Regions from separate parts of the Mesorhizobium sp. M0478 genome, predicted to be linked through region 3. Evidence: predicted binding sites of a transcription regulator. Region 3 holds the regulator's gene; each other region holds the start of a gene.

The links. Region 3 encodes LexA, which represses DNA repair genes until DNA is damaged. Its sites were predicted from a motif close to TGTTCNNNNTGTGTTCNG; they were not measured.
Region 1: NKI64_RS20385 (DNA recombination protein RmuC) is a predicted target of LexA. The motif match lies at 2,992-3,009, and genes of this name have one in related genera.
Region 2: NKI64_RS26220 (putative DNA modification/repair radical SAM protein) is a predicted target of LexA. The motif match lies at 1,377-1,394, and genes of this name have one in related genera.

The regions. Positions count from the first base shown of each region.
Region 1 is NZ_JAMYRH010000008.1:214,380-219,672, reverse strand. It holds gene NKI64_RS20410 (hypothetical protein) at 1-185, shown strand, start outside; gene truA (tRNA pseudouridine(38-40) synthase TruA) at 182-937, opposite strand; gene NKI64_RS20400 (GNAT family N-acetyltransferase) at 949-1,455, opposite strand; gene fmt (methionyl-tRNA formyltransferase) at 1,452-2,402, opposite strand; gene def (peptide deformylase) at 2,408-2,938, opposite strand; gene NKI64_RS20385 (DNA recombination protein RmuC) at 3,042-4,295, shown strand; gene NKI64_RS20380 (class I SAM-dependent methyltransferase) at 4,395-5,201, opposite strand; gene NKI64_RS20375 (GFA family protein) at 5,283-5,293, opposite strand, start outside.
Region 2 is NZ_JAMYRH010000014.1:3,813-9,105, forward strand. It holds gene NKI64_RS26215 (UdgX family uracil-DNA binding protein) at 1-137, opposite strand, end outside; gene NKI64_RS26220 (putative DNA modification/repair radical SAM protein) at 140-1,375, opposite strand; gene NKI64_RS26225 (glutamine synthetase family protein) at 1,495-2,880, opposite strand; gene NKI64_RS26230 (aspartate aminotransferase family protein) at 2,916-4,298, opposite strand; gene NKI64_RS26235 (hypothetical protein) at 4,454-4,906, shown strand; gene NKI64_RS26240 (WD40 repeat domain-containing protein) at 4,908-5,293, opposite strand, start outside.
Region 3 is NZ_JAMYRH010000012.1:14,480-19,772, reverse strand. It holds gene NKI64_RS24405 (GntR family transcriptional regulator) at 27-791, shown strand; gene lexA (transcriptional repressor LexA) at 997-1,779, shown strand; gene NKI64_RS24395 (ComEC/Rec2 family competence protein) at 1,773-4,229, opposite strand; gene arr (NAD(+)--rifampin ADP-ribosyltransferase) at 4,336-4,752, opposite strand; gene gltX (glutamate--tRNA ligase) at 5,216-5,293, shown strand, end outside.

The DNA of each region.
Region 1 (5,293 bases), on a different contig from region 3:
TGGTGTGGCTGGTTCTGGTGGTGCTGTCGCTGGTACTCACCTGGCGGATGACCAACGCCGCGATCGGCAAGGGCGCGGCTGTCGGCAGCGCCGTGTTCGCAGGCATGTTGGTGGTGTCTCTGGCCGTCTTGTTCGGCCTGGTGGCGCTGCTCGGCATCACGGTGCCGACCGCCGCTCCGGCCTAGAACTTTTCCGGATAGTCTACACCGACGAGAAAAAGCCCGTCGGGCGGCGCCACCTGGCCGCAGGCGGCGCGGTCTTGCGCCGCGAGCGCTGCCTTGAGGTCGGCGGCGGTCCAGCCGCCGTCGCCGACGCGTTTCAGCGAACCGACCATGGAGCGCACCTGGTTGTGCAGGAAAGAGCGCGCCGAGGCCCTGACTTCGATCAGGTCGCCCTGGCGGCTTACATCGAGCCGCTCCAGCGTCCGCACCGGACTGTTGGCCTGGCATTGCGTCGAGCGGAAGGTGGTAAAGTCATGTCGGCCGAGCAGGACTTTCGCCGCTTCGTGCATGGCGTCCGCATCGAGCCGCTTCGGCACCCACCAGACCTTGCCCTTTTCCATCGCTGCAGGCGCGCGCCGGTTGAGGATGCGGTAGAGATAGTGCCGTCCGGTGGCCGAGAAACGGGCGTCGAACTCATTGGGGACAACCGTCGCCTGCAGGATGGCGATGCGCGCGCCTGCCGCCTGCAGGTGCGCGTTGACGGCGTCGCGCACCTTGTCGTTTGGCCATGCCTTGGCGAGGTCGACATGCGCCACCTGGGCGGTCGCATGCACCCCGGCGTCGGTGCGGCCGGCGGCGCGTATCCGCACCGCCTCACCGCAGAATTTCTCGATCGCCTGCTCTATCGCCTGCTGCACCGAAGGCTGATCCGCCTGGTGTTGCCAGCCGGCGAAGAGGCTGCCGTCATATTCGATATCGAGACGAAAACGCGGCATACACCCTTCGTTCAGGCGGCGAGTGCGGTAAAGGCCTGGGCGTAGACCAGTTTGCCTTTTTCGGGTGCGTCACCCCAGGCCAGCGCCTGCAGCGCTTCGCCCTGATATTCGCTCTCGAACTTTTCGGCGCGCGCATGATTGTAGCCGAAGCGGCCGTAATAGGCCGGATCGCCCAACACAACGGCGAGCGTCTCGCCGCCATCCCTGAGGCGGACATGCGCCTCGCGGATCAGCGCACCGCCAATGCCCGAGCCGTGGAACGAAGGTTCCACCGCCAACGGCGCCAGCGCCACGGCTGCGAACTGCTTGCCGCCGTTCCTAACGAACAGCCTGGAAAACAGGATGTGGCCGACCACCTGGCCGTCTTCTTCCGCCACCAGTTCGACAACGGCGTCGCCGCCGGTGACCAGAGCGTCGACCAGCCCGGCCTCCGCCTGCTGGCCGAATGCGTGTTCCTCGACCAGGCGTATGGCCTCGCGGTCCCGCGGCGTCGCGCCGCGTATCGACATCATGCTCATGAGAACTTCATTCCTTTTTCGATCTTGGCCCCGCGCAGAAACTCCTTCGCGGCAGCAGGCTTTCCGCCCGCCCGTTGAACTTCGACCAGCCTGACCGCGCCCGACCCGCAGGCGACCGTCAGCCGGTCATCGAGAATTCCTCCCGACTCGCCCATGCTTTCAGAAAGCGTGCCTTCCAAAAGCGTCGAGCGAAGCAGTTTCAGCCGTTCCGTGCGGCCGCCGATGTCGGCCTCGCACCAGGCGCCGGGGAATGGCGACAGCCCGCGAATGTGATTGTGGACCTCCGCAGCCGGGCGCGTCCAGTCCACACGTGTCTCCGACTTATCGATTTTCCTGGCGTAGGTCACCCCGTCAGCCGCCTGCAAAGTCGATGCCAGGGTATTTGTCTCCAATCGGGACAGCGCTTCCACCATCAGCGTGGCAGCAATATTCATCAAGCGGTCGTGCAGATCGCCGGCCGTCATGTCGGGCTCTATGGCGCATTTTTCAACCAGTGCCACCGGACCGGTGTCCAGGCCCTCTTCCATGCGCATCACCATCATGCCGGTCTCGACGTCGCCGGCCATAATGGCGCGCTGGATGGGAGCTGCACCACGCCAACGCGGCAAAAGCGAGGCGTGGCCGTTGAGGCAGCCGAGGCGCGGAGCCTCCAGAATAGCCTTCGGCAACAGCAAACCATACGCGACGACGACCGCGACATCGGCACGCAACGCCTGGAAAGCAGCTTGCTCGGCCTCGCCCTTCAGCGACAGCGGCGTGCGCACTTCGATGCCCAGCCGCTCAGCCTCGCGCTGCACCGGCGACGGTGTGAGCTCCAGCCCGCGGCGGCCGGCGGCGCGCGGCGGCTGGGTGTAGACGGCTGCTATCTCGTGCCCGGCCTCGGCAATCGCGCGCAGCACCGGCACCGAAAACTCCGGCGTGCCCATGAAGATGACGCGAAGCGGCATCTTCCCTATCCCACCAGCTTGCCCGGCGCCTTGTCCTTGGCGAGCTTCTTGAACTTCTTGACCACCATGTCGCGCTTCAGCTTCGAGATGTGGTCGATGAACAGCACACCGTTGAGATGGTCGATCTCGTGCTGCAGGCAGGTCGCCATCAGGCCTTCGGCCTCGATCTCCTGCAGCTTGCCGTCGCGGTCGAGATATTTCACGCGCACCGAGGCGGGACGCTCGACCTCGGCGTAATAGTCCGGGATCGACAGGCAGCCTTCCTCGTAGACGGAGCGAGCGTCGGCGCTTTCGAGGATTTCGGGATTGATGAAGACATGCGGCGCCGGCGGCTCGTCTTCCTTGGCGAGGTCGATGACCAGCATGCGCAGCGGCTCGCCAATCTGGATTGCGGCCAAGCCGATGCCCGGCGCATCATACATCGTCGCCAGCATGTCGTCGGTCAGTTTGCGCAAAGGCGCGTCGACGCGTTCGACCGGTTTGGAAACTTGGCGCAGGATAGGATCGGGAAGGATGATGAGCGGCTTGATCGACATGGCGCCTCACCTAAAACGTCGCAGGAGAAGCGTCAACCGGTGCGAATCGGTCTCGTTCACGTTTTGATCTGTGCCAGGTCTGCGAATCGGCTATGCTGGCGGGATGAACGACCTGAGCACCATCCTTTCCGAACCCGTTGCCCGGCTTGGCGCGACGACGATCACGCTCGGCCATGCACTGGCCATCGGCGCGCTGGTGTTTCTCGGCCTGTTCCTGGCGCTTGTCGTGGCGCTGTGGCGATCGGCCAAGGCGCGCACCATCGCCGCGGCGGAAGCCGCCGACCACGCCCGCGACGCCGAGGCGCGGATGGCCGGCATTTTGCAAAGCCAGGCCGAGATGCAGGGCCGCATGGGCGCCATCGCCGACGTGTTCGGCGCAAGGCAGGCCGAACTCAACCAGTCGATCGGCCAGCGCCTCGACGCCATGACCGGCCGACTCGGCCAAACCATGACCGAACAGACCAAATCGACGCATGAGAGCCTCGCCAAACTGCAGGAACGGCTGGCGGTCATCGACACCGCGCAAGGCAACATTCAGTCGCTGGCCGGCCAGGTCGTGCAATTGCAGGCGATCCTGTCCAACAAGCAGACGCGCGGCGCCTTCGGCCAGTCGCGCATGGAGGCGATCGTCGCCGACGGCCTTCCGATGGGCGCCTACGAGTTCCAGGCAACGCTGTCAAACGGCAGCCGTCCCGACTGCCTGGTCAGGATGCCGAACGGTGCGCCGCAGCTTGCCATCGACGCCAAGTTTCCGCTGGAAGCCTGGAACGCCATCCGCGCCGCCGATGGCGCCGAACAACAGAAGATCGCGGCCCAGGCTTTCCGCCGCGACATCGAAATTCACGTCCGCGATATCTCGGAAAAATACCTGATCCAGGGCGAGACGCAGGACACCGCCTTCATGTTCGTGCCGTCGGAATCGGTGTTCGCCGAAATCCACGAGAATTTCGACGCCGTGGTCCAGAAGGCGCACCGGGCGCGTGTCATCATCGTCTCACCGTCGCTTTTGATGCTGTCGATCCAGGTCATCCAGGCCATCCTCAAGGACGCCCGCATGCGCGAACAGGCGCATCTGATCCAGGGCGAGGTGATCCGGCTGATGGAGGACGTCGCGCGCGTCGACGAACGCGTGCGCCGGCTGCAGACGCATTTTGGCCAGTCGGCCAAGGATATCGACGAGATACTGGTGTCGACGTCGAAGGTGACCAAGCGCGGCCAAAAGATCGAAGCGCTGGAGTTTGGCGAAAACGAAGCCGAAGTGCGCGGTGGCGGACCCGCCAAGGCCGAAGCCGGGGTGCGGGTGGCGGATTCCAAGACGGGGCAGCTCAGGCTACGTGTCGTCGAAGGCGACGATTAAAGCGCGTCGCGCTGAAACGGATTCATACGACGCGCCTTAAGTCTTTGTTTTGATGCATGTCGTTGCCCCAGAACCGCGGCACACTTCTGGCGCCATGCATTAGACCGTAGCCACGATCACGTGTGCCTGGATCTTGGCCGCAACCTCGCCGCTGCCGTGTCTGGCTGCAATCACGGACGCGGCGTGATCGGTTGCGGCTTCCAATTTTCCTCGGGCCTCGATTTCATTGCGAAGCGGAGTTCCCTGGCAATAGGCAACCGCCGGAAGGCGCGGCGAGGAGGCACGGCTTTGTTCGGCCCTCGTGTCGATCACCACACGGGAGAAACCTGCGGCTTCCAACTCGCCGCGGATCAATGCAGTGTCATTGTAGCCGTGCGGCGTGCGGGCGAGAAAGCGGGGCGGATCGTTCGGAAAAATCTCCGCAAGAGCATTCGTCACATCATTGGCGAATACATTCTCTTCAATGCGATCCCACACGTTGAACAGGAAATGGCCGCCGGTCTTCAGGACCCGCTTTGCTTCGCGATAGCCGGCGGCTCGGTCGGGAAAGAACATCGCGCCGAACTGACAGCAAACGAGATCGAAAGCCGCATCTTCGAACGGCAGCGCCAGAGCATCCGCCTGACGCCATTGTATGCGACTGTCGGGAGCTTGTCGCGAGGCCGCGTAGTCGAGCATAGGCTGGTTGAGGTCGGTCACGACATAGCTTGCGCCAGGGGACAGTTTTGGCGCCAATGCGCGGGTAACAACGCCGGTGCCGGCGGCGACTTCCAGGACGGCGCCGGGCGACAAGGACGCTGCCCGTCGTGCCAAATCCGCGGCGAACGGCTCGAAGATCAGCGGCACCATGTAGCGGTCGTAGTTTTCCGGAATCGAGCCGGCAAACACTTTGTCCGTTTCCGACATTGCTATCCCCCGCCATCCGTTTGATGGCTAGCCTAGCACATTATTGGCTGGTTTGGGCCGCGTTTAACCGGGAGGCAGGTGCTACTGCGCCT
Region 2 (5,293 bases), on a different contig from region 3:
CCGACACCCCAACTAATATCCTCAGGCCGGACCTCATTCAGCGCCAGACGCCGTGCCGCATCGCGCCAACCGGCGAAATCGGTCTGGCTCGCTAGCCGGACGGTGTATCGGGCAAGGTCGAGCTGGGCCGGCTGCATGGTCAAAACAGCGACAGTTGTTCGCAGGACTTTACGATCGTGTCGCGCAGGCCTGTCTTGTCGGTGAGTCCGCCCGGCGACCAGCCTTCGGCGATGATGAAGGGCCTCAGCTTGGCGATCGAATGGCAGATCCGTCCGACATCTTCCAGCCGCATGCGTCGGTGGCGGCGGGTTTCAAGGATCTTCGCCACCACCTTGGTGCCCAGACCCGGAACCCGCAGCAGCGCTTCGCGGTCGGCGCGGTTGATGTCGACGGGAAACCTCGCCCGATTGCGCAAAGCCCAGGCGAGCTTGGGGTCAATGGCGAGGTCGAGCATGCCGTCGCTGCTGCCGGCGAGGATTTCCGGCTGCGAAAAGCCGTAGAAACGCATCAGCCAGTCGGCCTGATAGAGCCGGTGCTCGCGCATCAGCGGCGGTTTTTGCAGCGGCAGCGACGATGACGAATCCGGGATTGGGCTGAAGGCGGAATAATAGACGCGCCGCAGGTGATAGCTGCCATAGAGCCGCGCGCTGGTGTGCAAAATGCCGTCGTCGGATGTTTTGTCGGCGCCGACAATCATCTGCGTCGACTGACCTCCGGGCGCAAAGCGTTCGCGCTTCTTGGTCCTCAGCGTCGGCTCGGCCTTTTCCTCCATCTTCCGGCGCAGGTTCGCCATGGAAAGCCGGATCGTTTCCGGCTTCTTCTCCGGCGCCAGTTTCTTGACGCCCTCATCGGTCGGCAGTTCGACGTTGATAGACAGCCGATCGGCGTAGAGCCCGGCCTGCTCGACCAGTTCGGCCGAGCTTTCCGGAATGGTCTTCAGATGAATATAGCCGGAGAATTTTTCGTCCAGCCGCAGCCGCCGCGCCACTTCCACCATTTCGGCCATGGTCTCGTCGGGCGAACGGATGACGCCGGAGGACAGGAACAGGCCTTCGATGTAGTTGCGCCGATAAAAGTCCATGGTCAGCTTCACCACCTCGTCGATGCTAAAGCGGGCGCGGCGCACATTCGATGACGAGCGGTTGATGCAGTAGCTGCAATCGTAAATGCAGAAATTGGTGAGCAGGATTTTCAGGAGCGAAATGCAGCGGCCATCCGGCGCGTAGGAATGGCAGATGCCCATGCCTTCTGTGGAGCCGATACCGCCGGATTGGAGCGAATCCTTCTTCGCCGAGCCCGACGAGGCGCAAGAAGCATCGTATTTGGCGGCGTCAGACAGGATTGCCAGCTTTTCACGGACGGTAGGTGCGCTCATCCGTTCATGATATGTTCTTGAAGGCTGCAGCGCCACCTCATTTGATGCAGGCGGCGAAAAAGTAATCGCCGCCTGATCGTCGGGCTAGCAGGACGACTGCCCGAGTTCCAGGCGGTCTCTCAGACCTCATGGAGGTAGAGGTGGTAATCCAGCTCGCTGACGGTGCGGGCGACGCGCAGATACTCCGACTGCTTGATCGCCACGAAGGTGCGATGCAGATCCTCGCCAAGCGCCTCTTTCAGGAAGCTCGAGGCCCGCGCCGCCTCGATCGCGGCGCGCCAGTCGACCGGCATGGTCGTGCGCGTGACGGCGGCTTCATAGCCATTCCCAGTGGTTTCGGGGCCGGGGTCGAGGCCTTCGTCCAGACCTTTGATGATGCCGGCCAGCACCGTTGCCGCGATCAGGTAGGGATTGGCGTCGACACCCGACGGCCGGTGCTCGATGCGCCGGTTTTTGGCGTCGCCCGCCGGGATGCGCAGCGCCACCGAACGGTTGTTGACGCCCCAGGTCGGCGCCACCGGCGCATAGGACTGCGAGACGAAGCGCCGCCAGGAATTGGCGTGCGGCGCAAACACCAGCATCGATTCGGCCATGGTCTGGATCAGCCCGCCGAGCCCCTGCAGCAGCGGCAGCGACCAGCTTTCGCCGCCAGCCTCGGCAAAAACGTTGCGGCCGTTCTTGTCCTGCAACGAAACATGGAAATGCATGCCGGAGCCGGCGTATTTTTCGATCGGCTTGGCCATGAAGCAGGCGGTGACACCATGGCGGCGCGCCTGCGCCCGCACCAGCCGCTTCAACATGACGAGGTCGTCGGCCGCCCGCATGACATCCTTGCGATAGTTCAGCGTCAGCTCGTACTGGCCGGGCGCGTATTCGGAAATCACCGTTTCGGCCGGAATGCCTTGCGCCTTAGCCGCGGCATAGATGTCGGAAAACAGCGGCTCCATGCCGTGCAGATGGTCGACGGAATAGACTTCCGTCTTGGCCGAGCGGCGGCCGTCGAGCACGGCGTCCGCCGGCTTTACCTTGCCGTCGGCGTCACGCTCATTGGCAAGCAGGAAAAATTCGAGTTCGAAGGCGCCGGCGGGATAGAGGCCCTTGGCCGCCAAGATGTCGACCTGCCTGGCCAGCGCCAGCCGTGGGTCCGACGACATAGGCTGTCCCTCGAGATGGTACATCGCCATCAGCAACTGGCCGCGCGGCGGGTTCGTGCCGTAAAGCGGCACCAGCGTGCCGGGGATCGGCCATGCCCTGAGATCGCCGTCTCCAGTCGTCCAGATCAGCCCGGTTTCGTGCACATCCTCGCCGGTGATGTCGAGGCCGAGGATCGAGATCGGCATGTGGCGGCCGCCCTCGAAGATGCTTTTCAGCTCATGCCGGCGCACGATCTTGCCGCGGCCGACCCCGTTGGCGTCGGTCAAGACGATATCGAAGGCTTCGATTTCGGGATGGGCGTCGAGAAAGGCTTGCGCCTCGGCGGGCGTCGAGCCCGAAGGTGAAGTCATGATTAGTGTACTCGAGTTTGGCTTGGCAGCTTGTCTCATGCCGTCAGCCTTGCCGCAACCGTGGCGAAGGCGGTGATCAGCCGGTTGACCTGGGCGCCGGTGGTGGCCGGCGAGATCAGCATCATGTTGTGAAAGGGCGCGATCAGCACGCCCTGGTTGACCAGCGCGACATGGATAGCCGCCTCAAGCTCCGGCGCATGGGCAGTCTCGGCTTCGGCGCCGTTCCTGAGCGGGCCAGGGGCGCAGATGAACTCGACGCGGGCGCCGACGCGGGCGACATGCCAGGGCAGATTGTAGCGATCGATGACGCCGGTCAGCCCGGCATCGAGCCGCAGGGCGAGGCGATCCATCCGGGCATAATTCTCCTGCGTCATCACCTCTTCGAGCGTTGCGCGCATGGCTGCGAACTGCAGCGGGTTCGCCGACAGCGTCGTGCCCATGCCGGAATAGCCCGGCTCCTTGGTTCGATTGTAGTCGGCATAGCGCGAGGCGACCTCGTCGCTCATGCCCCACACGCTTGCCGGCACGCCACCGGCGATCGGCTTGCCCAGCACGAAAAGGTCGGGCTGCAGCCCGAATTTTCTGGTGTAGCCCCCTGGGCCGGTCGAGATGGTGTGGGTCTCGTCGATCAGCAGCAGCGTTCCGGCCGCGCGCGTCAGTTTGCGCAAGGCGTCGTGAAAACCCGGATCGGGCAGCACCATGCAGGAATTGGTCAGCACCGGCTCGGCGATGACGCAGGCGACATCGCGGTCGGCGAGCGCCGCTTCCAGTGCAGCAACATCGTTGAATTCGATGACCTTCGCCGTCCTGGTCAGGTCGCGGAATTCGCCCGCCAGGCCCGGCCGGTTGACAGCTTTGCCGTCGACCAGCCGGACCATCGTCTCGTCGACCGAGCCGTGATAGCAGCCGTTGAAGACCAGGATCTTTTCCCGACCGGTGATAGCGCGGGCAACACGCAGCGCGAAGCGGTTGGCGTCGGTGGCGCTGGTGGCGATCTGCCAGAACGGCAGACCGAAACGCTGTGTGAGCAGCGGCCCGATGGCCAGCGCATCCTCCGAAGGCAGCATATAGGTCAGGCCGCGCCCGGCCTGGCGGCGGATGGCGCGCGCCACCGGCGGCGGCGAATGGCCGAACATCGAACCGGTGTCGCCGAGGCAGAAATCGTCCAGCCTGTTGCCGTCGATATCCGTGATGGCGGCGCCCTTGGCGCTTTCGACCAGGATCGGGAATGGCGTCGGCCAGTCGTTCATCCAGTGCATCGGCACACCGCCGAAGAAGCCTGGCAGGCCGTTACCGACCTTGGCCTGCGATTTCGGCCGCGCCTTGCGGAAGGTGTTCGCCTCGCTTGTCCGCAATGCAGCGATGCGGTCACGGCTGATACCGCCAATGGACGCCTTTGAACTGTTCGTGCTGTACATGAAATCCCTCTCGGCCGGCACACTACCCAATTGGCGACGGCAACCGCAATTGGCCGTGTTGGTGCGCTGCATTGGGTCAGCAGCAAGTTCGGCAGACTTGACCTTCCGGCGCAGTCGGGCGCCAATGCGATCGGGTCTGTGGTTTGGGGAGAAGAATGCGGACGATCATCTGCGCTATTGCGCTACTCTTGTCGGCCGCTGCGGCTTCCGCATCGGGCGGCGTCTGGTGTTCCGTCGATGACAAAGCGGTGCAATTCGAGGTCGGCGCCGGGGTCACCAGAGGTATGGGCGGCCCGACCTTCAATTTTCGCGGCGATCTCGAGATACTTGGCCGGCCGGAAGGCGACAGTCTGCGCAAGACCGTCTTCGAGGATTCCGACCTCACCCAGTACTGGCTGGACGACAAGGAGTTGCGGCTGAACGTCTACCACGAGCATCAGCTCGGAGATAAATTCAACTCTGTCGAACTGACGATCCTGACCAAGACCAGTGACGAGGGCGTCTATGACGGCCGGTACACGCTTGCCGTCTACGACAACGCCGCCGACACGGAACAGGACGGCAAGCCGAAAGAATTGACCGGCAAGGTGTCGTGCGGAGCCGAATAGGTCACGCCGAGATATCGATGACGCCGCAGTCGCCGGCGGCACTGCCGAAGGCGACCCGGCGCTCTTCCTTGTCCCACATCATCGCGGTGATGGCGCCCATGCCCGGGCGGCGCAACAGCACCTCTTTGGCATCGGTAAAGCGCACCGCCATGACCATGCCGTCATCATAGCCGACGGCGACGACATCCTGGCTCGGATGGCAGGCAACCGATGTCACCATGGCGTTGCCGCGCGTGCCGAGCTCCAGCGGCGCCTTGCCCATCGGGCCGTCCTTGCCCGAAAACGGCCAGACGATCGCCGCCGGCGCGCCGGAACTCGCCAGCCACTTGCCCTTCACGCTCCACGACAGGCTTTTGACCTTGCCGGGATAGCCGGTCATGCGCATGT
Region 3 (5,293 bases):
CGAGCGTTTATGTCTGATGGATCACGATGCTGGATGACGAGCAGACCTCGAGGACGGAAGCGGCCTATCGCCTGCTCAGGCGCGATATTCTTGCGACCCGGCTGGCGCCTGCCGCGCCGTTGAAGCTGAGCACGCTGCGCAACACCTACGGCATCGGCTGGACGCCGTTGCGCGAGGCGCTGTCGCGGCTGGAGGCGGAACGGCTTGTGACCGCCATCAGCAACCGCGGGTTTGCGGTCGCTCCCGTCTCTCGGGCGGAGCTCGAGGATTTGGCGCGTGCGCGGCTGGTGGTCGAACTGCCCCTGCTGGTGGAATCGATCGAGGAGGGCGATCGTGAGTGGGAAGACGCGGTCGTTGCCGCCCACTATCGTCTCTCACGGTGCGGGTCTGTTCTCGACGATCCATCGGATGATGCGGTCGACGCGTGGTACGAAAAACACGATGCCTTCCATGCGGCGCTGCTCAGTGCCGCGACATCCAGCTGGCTGCTGCGCTTCAATGCGACGATTTCCGACCAATTGCATCGCCATCACCGCTTTCTGGGTCTGGCCCCGACGCTGCGCGCCGCCGCCGGCCGCACGGATGGCCACCGGAAGGCCGTGGCGGCCCTGCGCGACGCCGTGGCGATCGAACACCATACCGCCCTGATGGAAGCGGCCCTCGATCGCGACGTCGAACGTGCGAAAACTCTGATGACCGCTCACATCGGCTACACGCTGCAGGTCTATGCCCAGAGTGAACCCGGCGCGGATGCTGCGCAGCCCCGTCCGAAAAGGAAGCGGCGATCGTAGCCGACGACGCAGGGCACTTTGTCTTCGTTTCACCCCGTTGCCGGCCAACGACTACGAGCGCCGCTCGCGGTGCCGAACGTCACGCTGAACAAAACGTCAACACATTCATTAAACTTTAAAAGGTTGCGGAACACAACTGGAACAGATAGTGTTTGTTCTGGGTTTGTTTTTTCTGATTCTGGTTTCAGAACCCTTGGGGGCCGCGATGCTGACGCGCAAACAACATGAGCTTCTGATGTTCATCCATGAACGCCTGAAGGAGAGCGGAATCCCGCCGTCCTTCGACGAGATGAAGGAAGCGCTCGACCTCGCCTCCAAGTCCGGCATCCACCGCCTGATCACGGCGCTTGAGGAGCGCGGTTTCATTCGCCGGCTGCCGAACCGGGCGCGCGCGCTGGAAGTGCTGCGGCTGCCCGACTCGATCGCACCAGGCCTCAATGCGGCGAGGAAGTTTTCGCCGAGCGTCATTCAGGGCAGTCTTGGTCAAACCGGCCAAGGGCAAGGCGGCCAAGGACAAGGCGCGTTGGGCCAAGGCGGTCTCGGCCGCCAGATCAAGCCGGGCTCGCCGTCGCGTTCGATGTCGGCCGGCAATGACGATGCCGTTTCCGCGATTTCAATCCCGGTTATGGGACGCATCGCCGCCGGCGTGCCGATCGACGCCATCCAGCATCAGACCCATTCGATCTCGGTGCCGCCCGATATGATCATGGGCGGCGAACACTACGCGCTCGAGGTCAAGGGCGATTCGATGATCGAGGCCGGCATTTTCGATGGCGACACGGTCATCATCCGCAATGCCGACACAGCCAGCCCCGGCGAGATCGTGGTGGCGTTGGTCGACGATGAGGAAGCGACCCTGAAACGCTTCCGCCGCAAGGGCGCCTCGATCGCCCTGGAAGCCGCCAACCCGGCCTACGAGACCCGCATTTTTGGACCGGACAGGGTGAAGGTGCAGGGCAAGCTTGTCGGATTGATCCGGCGCTACTGAGCCGGCTTGGGTTTGTACTTTTCACGCTGGTTGTAAGGCGGCAGGCCGCGCGCTTCGCGGGAGAAGCGGCGTTGCTCGTGCCAGGGGCGATACGGCTTGTCGACGGCGAAGCGGATGGTTGGCGCTGCAGCTGCCGATTGCGGATCGAAGAAGACGGCGGCGCTGCCGTCGCGGGCCAGCTGTTTCTTCGTCACGACCAGCACCAGCGGGTCGCGGCACGGATTGTAGGCGGTGGCGTCATCGATGACGATCAGGCTCGCGAAGGCACAGGCCGGCCGCGCCGTCTTGCGGTCTTTCGCAAGCGCTACAATGGCTCCGGAAGGGTGCCGGGCGATACAGAGATCGCCGGTGCAATAGAAGGGCGAGCCGGGCGGCAGATCGAGCGGATCGAGATCGAACCGCGTATCTGTTGACTCGAAAATCTCAGGTGGGATAATGGTTTCGGCCCGCAGCGCCCGTTTCCAATTGTCCGTGGTGAATTCGTTGGAGCGTTCGCGGTTGAGGGCGAGTTCGCCGCCACCGATCGGCATGGCCACCAGATGCGCATCCTCGGATATGAGCACGTCGGGCGTAAGCACCTGCGGCACCGTCAACAGGCCGGCCAGCGCGAAAGGCACGGCCGCCAACCTGAGCCAGGTGGTGGCCATGGTGGCGATGACGAGGGCGACCGCCACCAACAGCACCGAGCGGATGGAGATCAGCCCGACGGCGTCGACCGGCGAGCGCTCGGAAATCCAGGCCGATATAGCGATCATCGCCATCAGACCCTTGCCCATCACATAGAGGAACGGCCCGTCGGCGCCGAACGGCATCGCCAGTGCGCTGAGCACGGCAAAAGGCATGACGATCAACGAAACAATCGGCATCACGGCCAGATTGGCGATCAGGCTGAGCGGCGACACACGCTGAAAATGCCAGATGGCGAACAGCAAGGTTGCACTGCCGGCGATGATCGAGGTCATGGCGAGGCCGCCCATGGCCAGCGCGAATTTTCGCGACAGGAAGCCGACGAAGGAGCGCTTTGCCGGCGGCGTTCTCACCTTGTCGGCGCGGTAATCGGCCCAGCCGGCATAGGCGCCGACAAGGGCGGCGGTGGCGGCAAACGACATCTGGAAGCTGGGACCGACCACCTCGTGCGGCGACACCAGGATGACGGCAATGGCGGAGATCGCCAGATTGCGCATGGTGAGTGCGGCGCGATCAAACAGCACGGCGACAAGCATGACCGCCAGCATGATGAAGCTGCGCTCGGCGGCAACCACGACGCCTGAAATAACGAGATAGGCGGCGATCGAGACAAGCGCTGCCGCGGCCGCATATTTCTTCACCGGCCGGCGCGAAGAGAAAACGGGAAACAGCGCAAAGGCGCCACGCAGCAACGCCATGATGGTGCCGGCAACCAGCGCCATGTGCAGGCCGGAGATGGAGATGATGTGGTAGATGCCGGTGCGCCGCATCGCTTCGTTGACCTCGTCCGGGATGCCGGCGCGCACGCCGACAATCAGCGCCGCGGCAATCTCGCCTTCGGCGCCGCCGATCTTGCCCCTGATATGGTCGGCAATGTTTTCGCGCGCGTTCTCGATTGCCGAGGAGAGCCGTGCGGTCAGCGGCGGCGGTCCCTGCGTAGCAATGGTTTTCGGATTGCCGAGAAAGAAGCCGCTGCCGCCGATACCGGTGAAATAGCTGTCGAAGGAGAAATCGTAGCTCTCCGGCCGCACCGGACCGGTCGGCGGCAACAGCCTGGCATAGCCGGTGATCAGGGAGCCGGCGGTCATATCGGCGGGAACGGTCCGCGCCGAGAGCCTGACCCGCTCCGGGGCGTAGCGCAGCTCGGGGTAAGCGGTCGAAACCACGTCGAGCGTCAGCCTGATGCGGCCGCTTTCCATCTGTTCGAGACTGACGACGCGGCCGGTCAGCCGTGTCTGAATCTCGGAGCCGAGCATCTGCGTTCCGGCGCGCCAGGTCTCGACCTTGGCGGCGACGACGCCGAGCGCGCACAGCATCGCGGCCATGCAGAACAGATGCGTCCTCGGCCGCGATCGCGTGGCGACAGCGCAACATGTCGCCAGCACCACAATGGCGATTGGCTGCGCAAAGCCCGGCTCGCCGGCCAGCGAGAAGTAGACGATGACGCCGGCTGCCAGGAAAACCGGGACCAGCAGGAAGGCGACGCCCCGGTCGAGCTCCGTGTCGGCAGCCACGGCAAGGCTGCGGCGGAGCGCGGGCCATGACGGGCGGCGAAGCCGTCTGCGCAGTCGGGCGATAGATCCGGGCGCTGTGACTTGCGCCGGCAACGCGTCACCGGGCAGCGCGGGCGCTATGCCGGGATGCGGCTCAGGCAGCGCGAGGGGCAGCGGCTCGGCATAGGGACTATCGGCAAACAGCGAGCGTTCGCTGACGCTTGCCTCGCCGCCTTCGCCTTCCTTCGTGCCCCGGCCACGTCCAGCCATCGGGTCTGCCCCTTGCGCCCCAGACCTCCTATGCTACATGAACGCGCAAAGCGCGAAAGTCCGTGCGGTCGCATCCACCGCGCCGGAATTGACCCGCCAAGGACGCTCAATCCTCAATCATATCCCGGCCCTCCGCCCTCAGGCGAGCAAGCCCATCGTGCATTGCCTTCAATTGTTCCGGTGTATGACCCTGCCATTCAGCGAGCTCCCCCAGGATGAGCAACGGATCACGGGAGCGGTAGGATTTCGTCGGATTGCCGGGAAATTTTTTATCGGTCAGGTTAGGGTCATCCATAAAAAACCCTGTCGGCTTTACGATGTAAATCCTTTGACGACCGTCACCCGTTGCAAGCTCTGCTCCCCAGATGGCGGCTTCCAGTGTCTGGGTGAAATAGATCCATGACAGTGGTTTACCTCTGAAATTGGAAGGGTGGCCGACGCTCAGCAGATCCCCGGGTTTCAAATCCGCCCGGGTACCATGGTAGAACGGATCACCCTCCGTATGGTCGGCGTTGCTGGTCATCGGGAGCCCTTCTTTCAATCATTCCTCCTTCGTGGCGAGACCGGACCGCACACAGTTGCGGTGTTCACGATAATGATTGCAGAAAGGTCAATATGCGTGACCAAGCCAACGCTGTCACGGCGGCGTTGTAGTCGGGCAGTGCCGCATCCGTGAAGAAATGTCCGCTCGTCAGAGGGGGCTACCACCGTCGCAGCGATGTTCCAGGCACTGTGACGGACGCTGCAGCCGAATGAAACCCAGACATTGACGCTGCTGCCAAACGAGGTTGCGCGGAGGGTGCGAACAGATTTTGTGCTACAAGGCTCCAGCGCCAGTTGACGCAACCGATAATTGCCGACGTGCCCCGGCCACGTCCAGCCATCGGGTCTGCCCCTTGCGCCCCAGACCCCCTATGCTACATGAACGCGCAAAGCGCGAAAGTCCGCGCGATCACGCTCCGCTTTCCAAACTTCCCGAGAGTTCCATGTCCGACACGGTCGTCACCCGTTTTGCCCCCTCGCCCACCGGCTATCTGCATATCGGCGGCGCGCGCACGGCGCTG